2 regions of the Rothia endophytica genome follow, and region 2 is predicted to be linked to the other one. Evidence: riboswitches for the same ligand, from Rfam matches in the RefSeq annotation. Region 2 holds a riboswitch; the other holds the start of a gene.
The links. A riboswitch is a leader RNA that binds a small molecule or an ion and turns the genes downstream of it on or off. The one in region 2 is predicted to bind S-adenosylmethionine.
Positions count from the first base shown of each region.

Region 1 (7,860 bases), on a different contig from region 2:
TATTGGCGGCGCTATTGGCACCGGCCTCTTTGTCGCTTCAGGTTCCACCATCGCAACCGCTGGCCCCGGCGGCGCTCTGCTCGCCTACTCGCTCATCGGCATCATGGTGCTGCTCCTCATGCAGTCCCTGGGCGAAATGGCAGCCAACCTGCCCGTAGCAGGCTCCTTCCAGACCTTCGCTTCACGCTACGTCTCAGAGTCCTTTGGCTTCGCTATGGGGTGGAACTACTGGTTCAACTGGGCCATTACCGTTGCCGCAGAACTGGTCGCTGCCGGCGTCATTATGTCCTACTGGCTCCCCGGCGTCCCCGGCTGGATCTGGGCGGGCCTCTTCCTCTTCATCATCTTGGGCATCAACATTCTTTCAGCTCGTGCTTACGGCGAATCAGAATACTGGTTGGCCGCCATCAAGGTGCTCACAGTCATCGTCTTCCTCATTGCAGGTATCCTCATGATTTTTGGAATCCTGGGAAATAACGAGGCGGGCTTTGGTAACTGGACCGACGGCGAAGCACCCTTCAAGGGCGGTTTCATCTCCATCTTGGCCATCTTCATGGTCGCTGGCTTCTCCTTCCAAGGCACCGAAATGATTGGTGTTGCCGCTGGCGAATCAGAAAACCCCCGCCGCGACGTCCCCCGTGCCCTCAAGAGCGTCTTCTGGCGCATCATGCTCTTCTACATTGGTGCTATCGCGGTGATCGGTACTCTGATTCCTTACACCAACCCCAACCTCTTGCGCGCTGATGAAACCGACATCGCTTACTCGCCCTTCACCATGGTCTTCGATAACCTGGGTATCGCGCTCGCAGCTTCCGTGATGAACGCGGTCATTCTGACCGCTATCCTCTCTGCCGGTAACTCAGGCCTCTACGTCTCATCGCGTATGCTCTACTCCCTGGCAGTCGAGGGCAAAGCACCCAAAATCTTCATGCGCGTCAACAAACGCGGCATCCCCATGCCCGCCCTGCTGATGACCGCAGCTATCGGTCTCTTCGGCTTCGTCACCGCACTCGTAGGCCAGGGTGCCGCTTACACCTGGCTGATTAACATCTCAGGCCTCTCCGGGTTCATCACCTGGGTGGGCATTGCTATCTGCCACTACCGCTTCCGACGCGCCTACGTCGCCCAGGGCTTCGATGTGAATGGCCTGCCTTACAAGGCACCGCTCTTCCCCATCGGGCCCATCGTTGCGTTGCTCATGTGCCTCTTGGTCATTGGTGGCCAGAACTATAACGCCATCTTTGAGGGCCACTGGTTCGAGGTTGTCTCAGCCTACATTGGTGTACCTATCATCATTGGCGTCTACCTGGTCCACAAGATGGTCAGCGGCTCAAAGACCATTCCCCTCAATCAGGTGGATGTCTCTGGCATCGAGGTGGAACCCGTCAAGGGCTAACCTCAAACTGAACGGTGGCGGGGCGGGCGGGCTCTCGCCGGCTGCAAGCACGTCCACTCCGCCACCACTGCACCAGCATGGCTCACCTTTCGCTCGCGAAGGGGAGCCGCCATGCTGGTGTTTTTGTTTGCGGGTAGACTGGTGCCGTTTGATTTTTCTGGTGAAAGGGTAGCGCACGTGGCTAAGCTGTATTTCCGTTTTGGGGCGATGAACTCGGGCAAGTCTACGGCCCTGCTGCAGGCTGCCTATAACTATGAGGAGCGCGGTCAGCGCGTCCTGCTAGCTAAGCCCCGTGTGGATACCAAGGGTGATGCCCTCATTGTTTCTCGCCTGGGCGTGACCCGCCATGCTGACTTCCTTATTGGGCCCGAGGACTCAGCTAAGGGTCTCTTTCATGCCGCTGCTGAAGTAGCTGAAGACCCTGACCGGATGCATTGGCACCTGCCCGTCTCATGCCTGCTAGTAGACGAGGCACAGTTCTTGACCTCAGAACAAATCGATGACCTGATGCGCATTGCCGTGCTGGAGGACATCCCAGTACTTGCCTACGGTATCCGCACCGACTTTCGTACTCACGCCTTCCCCGGTTCTGCTCGCCTGCTTGAAATTGCCCACACTCTTGAAGAACTTAAGACTATTTGCCGGTGCGGCCGTAAAGCACTCTTTAACGGGCGGACGCTGGACGGAAAGTTCATCTTCGACGGCGACCAGGTGGCCATCGACGGCGTGCACGTGGGCTACGAGTCCCTGTGTGCTACCTGCTACCTGGAAGAATCTGGCGGCGCGCTGAGCTAGGCATCCATCATTTTTCTGCAGGATGCTTGAACTATTTCGTAAAGCTCTGTTAAAGTAGTAATCACGATTCAGAAGCCCAACGCTAAGCCCTTTGACTTGTTGGCTGGCAACCGCCTTTCGCAGACGGTGCCCTTAAAGGAAAATCGGTCACCCGGCTCAAATGATCCGGTGAAAGTAGCGATTATTTTAGGAGGCCCTCATGGGTCAGCTTTCTTTTTCTTCTTCCAATGCCGATGCAGAAACCACCAAAGAACGTGTTGGTACCCGCTGTATTCTTCACACTGCCGGTCACGGAATTGTGCCTGCTGTTGGTATGAACGCTTCAAACATGGTGTGGGAGAAAGCCACTGTCACTGCCCGTCGCGGCACCCGGTTGCGGCTGCAAACAGCGGATGGTGCATCTTATTTCTGGCACCACGACCCGCAGCGCGTGGCTTACCTCTGCGCTCCTGAAGCCGGCGAGAACTCTGATAGCGAGACTCATGGGGAGGCGGCTACAACGGAGCTGCTGTGGAATTCCACCTATAAACTTTTGGGCAGGCGTTTCGATCATGGTTTCGCACTGGCACACCTTTCGGATAAACCGCTAGATGGCTGCGAACTAGCGTCCTCTCTTTCCTAGGAAAAGATAGATCAATATAAGGGGTGGTGGGCCAGACTTTCTGGCCCACCACCCCCTATTTTTGGAACTAATGGATAGTTTTAGTGAGGTGTGCGGAGGCTGTGTGCTGTTAGCCTGGAATCACTACCGAGAAGGGAAGACAATGAAGTCTTATACTGGACTGACACTTCTGGCTACCACCGTTCTCTTGGCCGGGTGCGGCTCATCTGGCACAGGAACAACAGATAATGAAACGGTAACCCCACCTGCTTCGTCAGCTGCTGCGGCAAACTCTTCGGTGCCTACGCCGAGCCCGATGCCTTCGGCTACTAGCTCATATGAGGCCCAGCCTGATCTAGTTGAGGTGACTACTACTTTCCCGGTGGGCAAGGAGGTGGCGGCCGATGAGAAAATCGGTATCTTGGTCAGCCCAACCGGCAATATTGGGTGTGACATCTGGGCGGTGGAGGGTCTCGCCCGGTGCGGCGTGAAGTCCTATTATGATGAGGCGAAGTACCCGACCGGTGATATTACTGGCCCTGCCTGGGTCTTTGCATTAGATGATGAGCTGGATGAGGTATCGCTGAATTCGCGTGGTGATGCCATGTTCTTCATGATGGGGGAGCACGAGGGTAATGCCCCGCAGGTTGTTGAGTACGGTACGACTGCTACCTACGGTTCGATTGAATGCCGCTCTGAGGAGGAGGCGATGACCTGTACCAACACTAAAACCGGTCACGGTGTAACTATGAGCCGTGAAGGCTATTCAACCTTTTAGGACCACTATTAAAAAGCTGGTAGCCTTCCCTTTTGGGAAGGCCACCAGCCTTTTTTATAATCTACTTACTTGAGCTTAGTCAGCTCACCGTTCAAGGTAGCACTCGGGCGCATTACCTTATCTGCCAGCTCGTCTGAGGGCTTGTAGTAGCCCCCCCCAGGTCCACGGGCTTACCCTGAACCTCCAGCAGCTCAGCCACAATAACCTCTTCTGAGAAGCCAGAGCCTAAGTAACGGTGGAAAAAGAGAGGAAGCGGAGGTCATAAAGGCTACACCCTGCAGGTGGTTGACCACGGTACGAAGCTACGTACTGTTCGATGCAGTATCGCTCTAAGGAAGAGGCAATGACCTGTACCAACATTAAAATAGGTTGTGGAGTAGAGATAAACAGTGACGGTTATAGAACTTTATGTGTAGACCCGTAAAAAGATTAAGCCAGAACCATATGCTTTGGTGTGTAGATTGACTTGCTCCTATAGATGTAGATAGTTCAAAAATTAATTTTGACTACCTATATTTGACTATAAAATCACGTAATATTTAGTAAATAATTTAAATGTGAAATAATACATGCCTCAAAATAAATGGTCGCTGAACTAGCGTTAAACAAATTTGTCATACTTTATTCGCCTATTGTCGAAAGCAGTTCTAGTTCCTTCGAGAATATTTATTGATGTGTCAGCTATATTGAATTCTGCTATACATCCAGAATCAATATAAAAACGTTGACCATCTGAATGGCAATGAATAATTTGATCTGCGTCTCCTACAATAGCTAAGTTGGCATTATGGGTAACAACTATAGTTTGTCTTCTCCCTGAAGCAAAATGAAGCGCGGGAACTAGATTTGAAGCAATCGTTTCATTATCAAGATTTTCTTCTGGCTGATCCAAAAGCAACGGTGTATTTCTTAAGTCCACTACTAAATAAAACATAGTGAGAATTAATCCACGTTGACCTGGCGATAAATGTGAGAGAGGTAACCCATGTCCAGTGATGCCAAATCTGACACCTAGCCAATCTAGATTTAATATAGTCATAAGGAAATCAGATAAACTAGTCCCTCTGTTGAATACATCTCTAGGATCCCTAGAGTCGCCACCTCCATCGCCCCTAAATGAATTAATTCTAGTAATGAGCTCTCGTAAAACTAAATTTATATTATTGAAATCTGAAACATCTAAATTTTCGTAAATTTCAGATGCCCATTCTTCGAAAAGTGAGCTTTTGTTTTTATTAATCAGACCAAGCAACGTATCCCAAATATTTTTGGAGACAATTTCAGTTGAGAACTCAAGGCCAATATCGCTTAGTATAGGAATTCCTTCTATATATTCAGCTGCAGGTTGGTATAAAGATTTGACAAACTCACTTTGTTGTCTAATTGTATGATGTATTTCTGAGGAAATATTAATCAAATCCTTTTCGATTTTGCTAAGCGTTCCAGGGATCGACTCAAGTCTTAGTAGTCTTCCTTCAATTTCCTTGATTGAACCTGGTTGCTGTTTAGATCCAATTATCAGGTCCTTTCGATTTTCGAGCAAATTAAGATCTTCAATTTTTGCCTGCCGTTCCCCATCTAGCATTCGCAATTGATTCTCCTGTGTGTTGAGTCTTATCTCCAGTTCATCCATCTCTGCGTTAATTTCATAAACTTTTTTTTCTAGTGCATCTGTAGCTTTTTTTGTCTTTTCGATAAGGCTATTAATTACTTCATTTTTTATTTCGATATATGCGATATTTTCTGAGCTGTCAGATATTTCTTGATAGTCAGTGTTAATTTTGTGAACTTGATTTTCAATCTTGACTAAGCGTTCAGCGAAGGCGGTCATGCTTGTGAGCCGTTCTTTGCTGGTGGAAATATTATGAATATATTCCAGTTTCAATTTCTTTTTTGATTCTATTTTTTCTTTGATTTGAGAAACTGTTTTTGAAATATCTGAAATTTTTGAGGATACATTATTTGAAATATCTGACTGGTTCGTATCGGTTGAGTTACTCAATACAGAGATTTCATTTTTTAACTCACTGATAGATTGATTAATGTTTTTGAGATCAGCTTTCTTGGTGTTTAAAATTGAAGAAAGATCGGTCTCTTTGTTGTCCCATTTAAAGCTGACATTTTTTTGATAATCATCTATTATCTTTAAAAGATTTCCACGTAAAGATGAAATTCTTTCCTGAAAGACTTTAGTTTTCGATTCAAGTAATTCATCGAAGTCACTCTTATTTTCACGGTCTTGGGTTTTGATATGAGTAAAAAGAATATTTTTTAATTCGCTTTCAAAAGCCTCTGCCTCAGTAACCTGGTAGTTACATACTCGCTCAACGAACATTTGAGGAAGATACTCAACTTTAACTTCGGTACTTGTGTCAAACTCTTCGTTGAGTGCGACAGACCTTTCGATACCGTTCTTCCAAGTTAGCTTAGCTGTATATCGATCAGCTTTAGATTTACTGTGAGGACTTAAAAATCTTTTTTTGTTGAGAAAAGCAAAATCAGAGTTGCGATTTGAGTTCCCAGCAAGAGCAATGCAATCTAGAAGCGCAGATTTTCCTTGCCCTTTGTTCCCAACTATGGCTACAAAGCCAGGGTTTAGCTTTAGATTATGATTAAATAATTCCAAGTCTGGATTATCAGATTTAATCTCAATTTTATTAATAAATTGATTTGGTGACTCTCTGATTTTTCTTATAGATTTTGGTAGAGATCCAACAAAAACTCTTCGGTCAAACTCGCTCAAAGCGTATTTTAGACCCTCAAAAGTCGTGATAGTGTTAATCCATGTGGAGCAGTTGCCGATACGCATAGACTCAGAAGATTCAGCATTATAATGAGCATCGCTGCAGTCTAGAATTTTGTGGGTTATATTGTGTCTTTTGAAGGATTCAACTTCATTTGCCCAATTGCTATTGTCAATATAAGCAGAGAAAATAAAATCGGATGTATTAATTAGATTTTTTTTCTCTGCAATTGACTGCCCATTCCATTTGATGGAAGACCATTCACTTTTTCCGATACCTAATAAATAATTACCTCTGAGAAACGAGTTATCAAGTGCTTCTTCAACACTTTTTAACGTTGTGTTTAGGTTATTAAAACCTTCCTGGAGGTCCGATCCGTAATCTACCAGCTTCTCAGATGGTACTTGAGCTTTGATTTGTTTGCCTAAATCGATTATTGAATCTTTGTCAATTACTGCATTCCATTGTTCTTCTGTGTTATTAGGTGAAAGTTTGTATTTAGATTCAATGCGACTTAGAAACTGGTTTCTGATTTGGCCCGGCGCCAGAGTATTGTTAAAAATTACGTGTAGGTTTACTCTTGAGAGGCTATTCTTAGACCCTCCGAAATGACTCAAGCGCATTTCGATAACAGGAAGGAATAGTTCAATATTGCTCATTCTCCCTTCATTGTGTGCTCGCAAGACCCTTTCATAGCCATCTAGTATCCAGTAATCATTGATTCCTATGACTTTGAAATTTTCGTCTAAATTTTCTATATCACTAAAAAATTTTTCCCATGAACTTTCGTTATCTCCAGCGTAATGTTGATGAATGGAAGCCGGAGTATGAACATGTAAGTCCCAAATTGACCACTCGGTGCCTGTTTTTGCCATCAGAATTCCTAGACGATTTATATTTCTGTTCGGCATGGAGCTAAGGAAAAAATTAACGCCGCGCTGAAATGTGTAGTTTTGCAAAAATAGCCATGAAATCTACGAGCATAATTTAGCTAGTCCGAATCGGTTTATAAAAAGAGAACTAACAGAAATTTTGCATTCGTAGATATCATGGCTTTGTGATGGGTGATTTCTATATGAGAAATTTTAGTTTACAGTCCGCCCACAATCTCATTTAGAGTTGCGCTTGGACGCATCGCTGCCTCGGCTAGCTCGTCTGAGGGCTTGTAGTAGCCCCCCAGGTCCACGGGCTTACCCTGAACCTCCAGCAGCTCAGCAACAATAGCCTCTTCCTTCTCGCCCAGACCCTCAGCTAGCGGTGCAAAAGCCTCAGCCAGCTCTGCGTCCTCGGTCTGAGCAGCTAGCTCCTCAGCCCAGAACTTAGTCAGGTAGAAATGCGAACCGCGGTTATCGATCTCGCCCACCTTACGTGACGGTGACTTGTTCTCATTCAAGAAAGTGCCGGTCGCAGCGTCCAGAGTGTTCGCCAGAACCTGCGCACGCGCATTATCAGTAGTCTTTGCCAGGTGCTCGAAAGAAGCCGCCAGTGCCAGGAACTCACCCAGTGAATCCCAACGCAGGTGGTTTTCCTCCACCAACTGCTGAAC
Region 1 covers NZ_BAABKP010000001.1:658,606-666,465, forward strand. Annotated here, with positions in the region: gene ABD982_RS03005 (amino acid permease) at 1-1,396, shown strand, start outside; gene ABD982_RS03010 (thymidine kinase) at 1,574-2,191, shown strand; SAM riboswitch class IV at 2,257-2,374, shown strand; gene ABD982_RS03015 (hypothetical protein) at 2,391-2,813, shown strand; gene ABD982_RS03020 (hypothetical protein) at 2,956-3,570, shown strand; gene ABD982_RS03030 (TrlF family AAA-like ATPase) at 4,172-7,189, opposite strand; gene ABD982_RS03035 (NADP-dependent isocitrate dehydrogenase) at 7,405-7,860, opposite strand, start outside.
Region 1: it holds a riboswitch for S-adenosylmethionine, as region 2 does, so the genes downstream of both, ABD982_RS03015 (hypothetical protein) here and ABD982_RS08320 (LLM class flavin-dependent oxidoreductase) in region 2, are expected to answer to the same signal.

Region 2 (7,860 bases):
GAGGTGCCAGGCACCTGCCCGGACGCCGCGAACCTGCCCGCCGGGGCGAACTGAGGGTCGTGCGGGCGCGGGGAGCAGACCGTTGAGCCGGTCTCAGACTGCCACCAGGTATCAATGAAGGACGCGGTGCCGCCGCCCACGTGGGTGCGCAACCAGCGCCAGGCTTCGGGGTTAATAGATTCCCCTACCGACCCCAGCAGGCGCACCGACGAGAGGTCGTACTTGCCCGCGGGCAATCCATCCGGGAAGGCACCCATCAGCGAGCGAATCAGGGTGGGGGCGGTGTAGTAGTTGGTCACCCCGTAGCGCTCGATGATCTCAAAATGGCGCTCAAAGGTGGGGGTGTTGGGGGTGCCCTCGTAAATGACCTGGCTGACGCCGCTCAGCAGCGGTCCGTAGATTTCGTAGGTGTGGGCGGTGACCCAGGCAAGGTCGGCAGTACACCAGTGCACGGTGTCGCGGACGCGGGCGGGATCGTTGGTGGCCGCCAGTTCATCGACGCGCAGGGTGCCGTCCGCTCCCGTGGTTTCAGGTAGCAGGTCAAAGAGCAGGGCATGGGTGTAGGCGGTCTGGGTCAGGTAGCCACCGGTAGTGTGCACCAGGCCTTTAGGCTTGCCCGTGGTACCGGAGGTGTAGATGATGAAGAGCGGGGTCTCAGCGTCAAAGAACTCGGGGGAATGGGTCTCAGGCAGACCTTCAATGAGCTCGCGGTACCAGACGTCGCGGCCCGGCGTCCAGGGCACAGCGCCCCGCGCTTGGTCGGTGCCAGCGGTGCGGTCCACCACGATGATGTGTTCAATCTGGTTCTCACCGGAGCATGCCTCATCGGCGTTCACCTTGACTGGCACGACCGAGCCGCGGCGATTCTGCCCGTCGGTGGTAATGAGTACCTTGGCGCCGGTATCCTCAACGCGGAAGCGCAGCGCCTCGGCTGAGAAGCCACCGAAGACCAAGGAATGAATAGCGCCGATGCGGGCGCAGGCCAGGGTGAAGATCACCGTTTCAGGGATAACTGGCAGGTAGATGACGACCCGGTCGCCCTTGGTGACGCCCAGTTTTTCAAGGCCGTGGGCGGCGCGGGCGACGCGACGCTGTAACTCGGCGTAGGTAATAGCCTCGCGGTCGCCGGGTTCCCCCTCAAAGAAGAGCGCCACTTTATCCCCGCGGCCGGCCTCAACGTGGCGGTCTACGCAGTTGTAGGAAGCATTGAGCGTCCCGCCCTCAAACCAGCGAATCTGCGGCACCGTGAACTGCTCTACACCGTCTGCATCGGTGCCCAGGCTCTGGGGTTTCTTGAAGGTGTGAGCCTTCTGCCAGGTGGTTTCCCAATCCAGGCGCTGCGCCTGTGCCTCCCAGAAAGCGATGCGGGCGGCGTCGGATTCGTGCGCCGGGTTAGGTGTAGGGGTGCCGGGATCGGTGTAGGTGAAGGTGGCAGGTGCGCTCAAGGGATTCTCCCATCGGTAGCTGGCAGTAGCACCGGCGCCTCATGTGAACCTGCGCCCCTTTGTTCCAAGCTCAAGTGCTCTGACGGTGGGGGCTGGTATGGCGTGGTTGCTGCGATCGTTAGCGAGCCAGGTCTCTGAGATCGCTCTGGATGGTTTGCGTGCCCTTCCAGCCTAAAGCCCGCCCGGGTGACGGCTCTAACCGTGACGCCCCTTAACGTTTGTGACGCTCCGTGACAGCCCGCCGTCCGCTGGATCCCTCCGCCCGATGGCCCAAAGCTTCACCGGCGTGACGTAAGAACATGCCGGTGAAGTTTAGGCTTATCCTGGAAGCCGGGGCTAGTTGGAGGGGAAGCGGACCTTGACCCAGCGTTCAAAAGCACCCAGAGCCAGGTCGGTCAGCTTACCCAGAATCGCTAGGAGGACGATGGCCAGCAACAGGCGGTCGGTGCGGCCGTTGTTCTGGGAGTCAGTGAGTAAGAACCCGAGCCCCATGGACGCACCTAGCAGCTCAGCTGCCACCAGGAAGAGCCAGGCCTGAGCGAGGGCCAGACGCAGCCCCGAGACCACCGCGGGCAAAACCGCCGGTAGCTGAACCGTAGTGAAGAGACCCAGCCCGCGGATGCCGAAGGTGCGGGCCGCTTCAACCAGTTTGGGGTCCACATGGGCAAGCGCGGCTGAGACAGTGGTATAGACCGGGAAGAAAGCACCGATGGCGATGAGAGTGACCTTTGAGTTCTCACCGATGCCAATCCACAGCAGGAGCAGGGGAACCCAGGCCAGAGAGGGAACAGCGCGTAGCGCCCCGATGGTGGGTGCCGCGAGCAGGTTAGCCCAGCGGGAGAGGCCCACCCAGGCACCCAATGCCAGGCCCAAGAGGGCACCAATGGTGAAACCAAGGAGGACGCGCTGGGTTGAGATCGCAATGTGTGTCCCCAGCTGGCCGCGTCCAAGAAGGTCAAGGGCTGCTGCAACCACCCTAGATGGTGCGGGCAACTGGACGGCGCTGAACACCCCGGTCAAGCTCAGGTACTGCCAGAGTGCCAGCAGAGTGAGAGGAAGCAGAGCGCCTAACCAGGGCAGCCAGCGGTGGCCTCGGGTGCTCAGTTGCACGGGCCGTGAGGACGCCCCCGCCCGGCTACGTGCTACTCGCTTAGTTTCGGCGGGGCGGGTATCAGTGGCTGGAAGCAAAGACATGGCTATTCACTCACCAGAGCCGAGATATGTGCAGGGTCAGCCTGGGTGGCAAAGGAATCGTGGATGAGACTGCCCAAAGCGGAGTCCACATCAGCCTGGGTGGCGACGTCCCCGGACTCAACCAGGTAAGGGCCAACCCTTGTCAGCACGGTGCGCTGGGCCTCCCCGGGCACGTTATCAATGTCTAGATTGGTTCGTTCCCAGACGGTGCGTGCGGTTTCTAGCGTGACACCCGATTCATCCGCCAGAATCTGAATGGCCTCATCTTCGTTAGCTAGAGCCCACTCGCGGGCGTACTCGTAGGTATCAACAATGGTCTGAGCAGACTCGGGATCAGAAGCGATGAAGTCCTCAGTAGCGTTCAAAAAGCCGTAGGTATTGAAGTCAACGTTGCGGTAGAAGAGGATGTTTCCGTCTTCAATTTCAGTGCCCGCCATGATGGGGTCTAGCCCGCTCCAGGCATCCACCGAGCCCTTGGTGAGAGCGGTGCGGCCGTCAGCGTGCTGGAGCTGCTCGATCGTGACATCCTGCGGTGATACATTGTTTTCTTCAAGTGCCTGGAGCAGGAAGAAGTAGGGGTCGGTACCCTTGGTGACTGCAACTGACTTACCGGCCAAGTCTGCAACCGAGGTGATACCGGAGTCGGGGGTGGTGACCAGAGCAGCCCATTCTGGCTGGGAGTAGAGGTCAATCACCTGAATGGGGGAGCCGTTCGACCGGGCAAGGAGCGCCGCTGACCCGGCGGTTGAGCCGACGTCAAGAACCCCAGACCGCAGAGCCTCATTAGCCTTATTCGACCCCGCTGACTGCACCCATTCCACGGTCTTACCCTCATCCTGGAGAGCAGTCTCTAGCCACCCTTTTTCCTTGATGATGAGGGAGAGCGGGTTATAGGTGGCGTAGTCGACAGTGATTGTGGTGTCCGCGGCTGAGGCTGAGACTGAGGCCTCAGGGGTTGCGTTTTCACCTGCCAGGCAGCCGGTCAGTAGCAGGGTGCCAGCGGCCAGGAGGGCGGAGGATTGGGCGAAACGAGAAAAGATTGACACGGGGTTTCCTTGAAATTTCGTAGTGTGTAGGTGCAAGAAGCAAGGGCCAGGTGGGGCAGATACCCGGTAAAGTAGAGGGCTGATACTTAGTGCTCTTCGACGCCGAGCTCAGCCAGCAATTCTTTGCGCAACAAAGCGAGGTCTAGATCCCCGCGATCACGGGGCCGGTGCCCGGGAACCTCAACCGTTCGGGTAATAGTGGCAGGCGAGTGCGGATCAGATGTGCCTAGCACAATCACGCGATCTGATAGGTAAAGAGCTTCTTCCACATCGTGGGTAACCAATAGGATGGTTGCGGGGTCCTGAGCATGAATATCCAGCAGCAAATCCTGCATTTTGATACGCGTCAGGGCATCCAGCGCACCAAAAGGCTCATCGAGCAGAAGGACGCCGGGGTTACGTGCTAGCGCTCTCGCCAGGGATGCCCGCTGCGCCATGCCTCCTGAAATCTCGCGGGGGCGATGCGCCGCATAATCCCCCAACCCCACCAACCGCAAGAGGGCATCAACATGCTGCCGAGCGTCGTCCTTAGGGGTGCCCTTGGGTAGCCCCAGAGCCACATTCTTAGCAATAGACCGCCAGGGTAAAAGCCTGGGCTCCTGAAACCCAATAGCTACCCGTGAATCTAGGCCACGAACGGCAGCGCCGTCGATGGTGACCTCACCCGCGCTGGCTGCTTCCAAACCAGCCGCTACACGTAGCAGCGTTGATTTACCGCAGCCTGAGGAACCAATAATCGAAATAATCTCACCCGGATAGGCGGTGAACGAAACACCTTCGAGGACCGTGTGGACTGCCCCGCGCTCGCCGGCGAAGCTCTTAGCGATGCCCGAGAAGCTGATGTCACAGGCGGTGAGGGTGTGCTGTAGCGTGAGTGCGCTCATTGCTTTCTCCATCGTTTCTTGGCGTTAGCACCGGCCCCTATTGTGGGTGGTTGCTGCGACGTCGTGGAGCCAAGTCTCTCGGTCGCTCTGGATGGTTATCGGTGGCTTCAGCCTATGGGCACGGTGCCTGAAAATCTAGCCTGTGACGCCTCTTAACGTTTGTGACGCTCCGTGACAGCCAGCCGTCCGTAACAGAACCCAACCCGGTTCACAGTGTGAAACAGAGCCCCTGAACTTTGCCTCAGCGCCCCCTCACCTGGTTAGACTAAAACCGCGATCATGAGACCCAACGCTAAGCTCTGGCTCGTTGGGCGGCAACCCTCTCCCGTAGCGGGGTGCCCCAGATGAGGATCCGGCAGATAACTGCAAGTACGGCGCAACCAGGCGCCACCTTCACAAGAGGTTAGGCGCCATTTTTGTATCGCTAGCCAGGCACGGGGTGTGAGGGCCGACCCGAAAGGCACCGGTTCATGACCGAGAAGAAGCGCATCGTCGTCAACGCGTTCGATATGACCACCACCAGCCACCAGAGCTTCGGCACCTGGCGTCACCCCCGCAACCGCGCCGATGAATACAACACCATCGAATACTGGACTGATCTGGCAAAGGTCTGCGAAAAGGGCCTTTTCGACGCTATCTTCATCGCCGACGTGGTGGGCGTCTACGACGTCTACAAGAACTCGGTGGCCGATGCCCTGCGCGACGGCGCGCAGGTTCCGGTGGGCGACCCCTTCCTGCAGATCTCAGCGATGGCAGCGGTTACCAAAAACATTGGCTTCGGCGTCACCGCAGCTGCCACGTACAACCAGCCTTATACCCTGGCACGGTCCTACTCCACCCTTGATCACTTGACCCGCGGCCGCGTGGGCTTCAACGTGGTGACCAGTTACCTGGCGTCAGCTGCTGAGAATCAGGGCCTGCCAGCTCAGATCCCGCACGATACCCGCTACGAGATCGCAGATGAGTTCTTGGATGTTTGCTACAAACTCTGGGAAGGTTCCTGGGAGGACGGCGCGGTGCTACGTGACCGTGAAAATGGTATCTTCGCTGACCCCACCAAGGTGCACCCCATCGAGCACAAGGGGAAGCATTTCACCGTGCCCGGTATCGCCCTGTCTGAGCCCTCACCCCAGCGCACCCCGGTCATTTTCCAGGCGGGCGCATCATCCCGCGGCCAGCAGTTTGCTGGAAAGCACGCTGAGGCTATTTTCATCACCGCCCTGCGCCCCCACTTGACCAAGGTGCTGACCGGCCGCATCCGCGACGCTGTTGAAGCAGCGGGCCGTAACCGTGATGATGCCAAGATTCTTGCCATGCTCTCGGTTGTGGTTGATGAGACTGACGAGAAGGCGCAGGCAAAGTTCGAGGAGTACAAGAAGTACGCCAACTTAGAAGCTTCTCAGGCAATTATCGGCGGCTGGAGCGGTGTGGATCTCTCCCAGTTCGATGAGGACGAGGCGCTCAAGTACGTTGAGACCGAGTCGATTCAGTCCTTCCTGACCCCCTTCACCCTACAATCCAAGGATCGTGACTGGACGCGTCACGATATCGCTGAGCACTGCGCGACCGGCGGCATGGGCGAGGTCATCGTGGGCTCACCCCAGACCGTTGCCGATGAGCTAGAACGCTGGATTGACGAGGGCGGCCTGGACGGAATCAACCTTGCCTACCATGTTTCCCCCGGTTCCTTCGAAGACTTCGTGGAGTTCGTGGTGCCCGAACTGCAAAAGCGCGGCCGCTACCGCACCGCCTACGAAGGTTCCACCCTGCGGGAGAACCTCTTCGGTGAGGGCATCACCAAGGTGGCAGATACCCACCCGGCTGCAGCCTACCGCGGCGCCTACGTCGGTCAGCGCAGCGCCGCGGACGGCAACGTCCGCTAGGACCAGCTGACCGGAACGCCCCGTGCGTCACCAGGAATCATAAGGAAACCTTCAAAAGTGTGGAGTAAGACCGTACTTTTGAAGGTTTCTTTTGCTGTGCTCCCCGGCTCTAGCCCTCCAGCCTGGTAGAAGAGAATACCGGCGTCATCTGTGGTGTTCAGAGGGCTAAAGTGTGCGAGTATAGCTAGTACAAAGATGTGTACTTACTACTGAGAGTGGGTTGCCATGTCAGATCCCTTTCCGCATACCCAGCAGCCGCCGACGGTTGCCCTGGTACTTGCCGGTGGCCGGGGGAGCAGGCTCTCGCCGCTGACCGATCACAGGTCTAAACCGGCTATCCCTTTCGCAGGTATCTACCGCATGATTGATGTTGCCCTGTCTAATCTGGTGCACTCTGGGCTGCGTCACGTGTGGGTGGTGGAGCAGTATCAGCCCTTCACCCTCAACCAGCATCTTGCCGGTGGACGCCCCTGGGACCTGGATGGCACCCGCGATGGTTTGCGTATTCTTCCGCCGGTTCAGGGTCATGCTGTGGATGGTTTTGCCAGCGGTAACGGGCACGCTCTCTACCAGCAGGTGCCTCTGCTGGAATCGGTGGGTGCACGGAACGTGATAGTGATGAGCGCAGACCACCTCTATCAGCTGGACCTGCGCCCGGTCCTTGAGCAGCACGATGAGCTTGGCTCTGACCTCACGATTGTGACGACCGAGATTGATGAGGACGCCTCCCGTTACGGGGTGGTGCGCACTGATGGTCAAAAGGTAGTTGCTTACGACTACAAGCCTAAGGCTCCAGCGTCGCAGAAGATTGCCACTGAGATCTTCGTTTTCTCGGTGACCGCCCTTCGAAACTCTCTGGATGTCTTGTTAGAGGGCGTCGACCGAGCTGATACCGACGCCGTGGGGGAGACTCTAGGGGATTACGGTGAGACTCTCATCCCACACCTGGTTCAGCACGGTGCCGTGCACGAGTTTTTGATGGAGGGGTACTGGAAAGATGTGGGCACCGTTGACGCCTACTACCGTGCCCACATGGATCTATTAGAGGGTAAGGGGCTCCAGCTGGACGCCCCGGGGTGGGCTATTATTCCCCACCCAGACCCTTACGCGCCGGCCTATATCGCCCCCACTGCGCAGGTTCAGGGGTCTTTGGTGGCACACGGGGCGAGGGTTCACGGCCGTGTGGAACACAGCGTCATTGGCCCCGGAGTAACCGTAGAGGCAGGTGCGGTGGTTGAGCGCAGCATCATCATGGGCGATGCTCTGATTCCGGCGGGGTCACACCTGCGGGCTGTCATTGTGGATGTTGGCGCGAAGGTGCCAGCTGAGCAGATGGGGCAGATCAAACCCGGGCCGGGCAACATTACCGTACTGGCATACGAAGGTAGCGGTCAGGGGCGCCGCTTTG
Region 2 covers NZ_BAABKP010000003.1:32,237-40,096, reverse strand. Annotated here, with positions in the region: gene ABD982_RS08340 (AMP-binding protein) at 1-1,445, opposite strand, end outside; gene ABD982_RS08335 (ABC transporter permease) at 1,782-2,639, opposite strand; gene ABD982_RS08330 (aliphatic sulfonate ABC transporter substrate-binding protein) at 2,642-3,685, opposite strand; gene ABD982_RS08325 (ABC transporter ATP-binding protein) at 3,772-4,569, opposite strand; SAM riboswitch class I at 4,575-4,667, opposite strand; SAM riboswitch class IV at 4,845-4,947, shown strand; gene ABD982_RS08320 (LLM class flavin-dependent oxidoreductase) at 5,040-6,452, shown strand; gene ABD982_RS08315 (glucose-1-phosphate adenylyltransferase family protein) at 6,678-7,860, shown strand, end outside.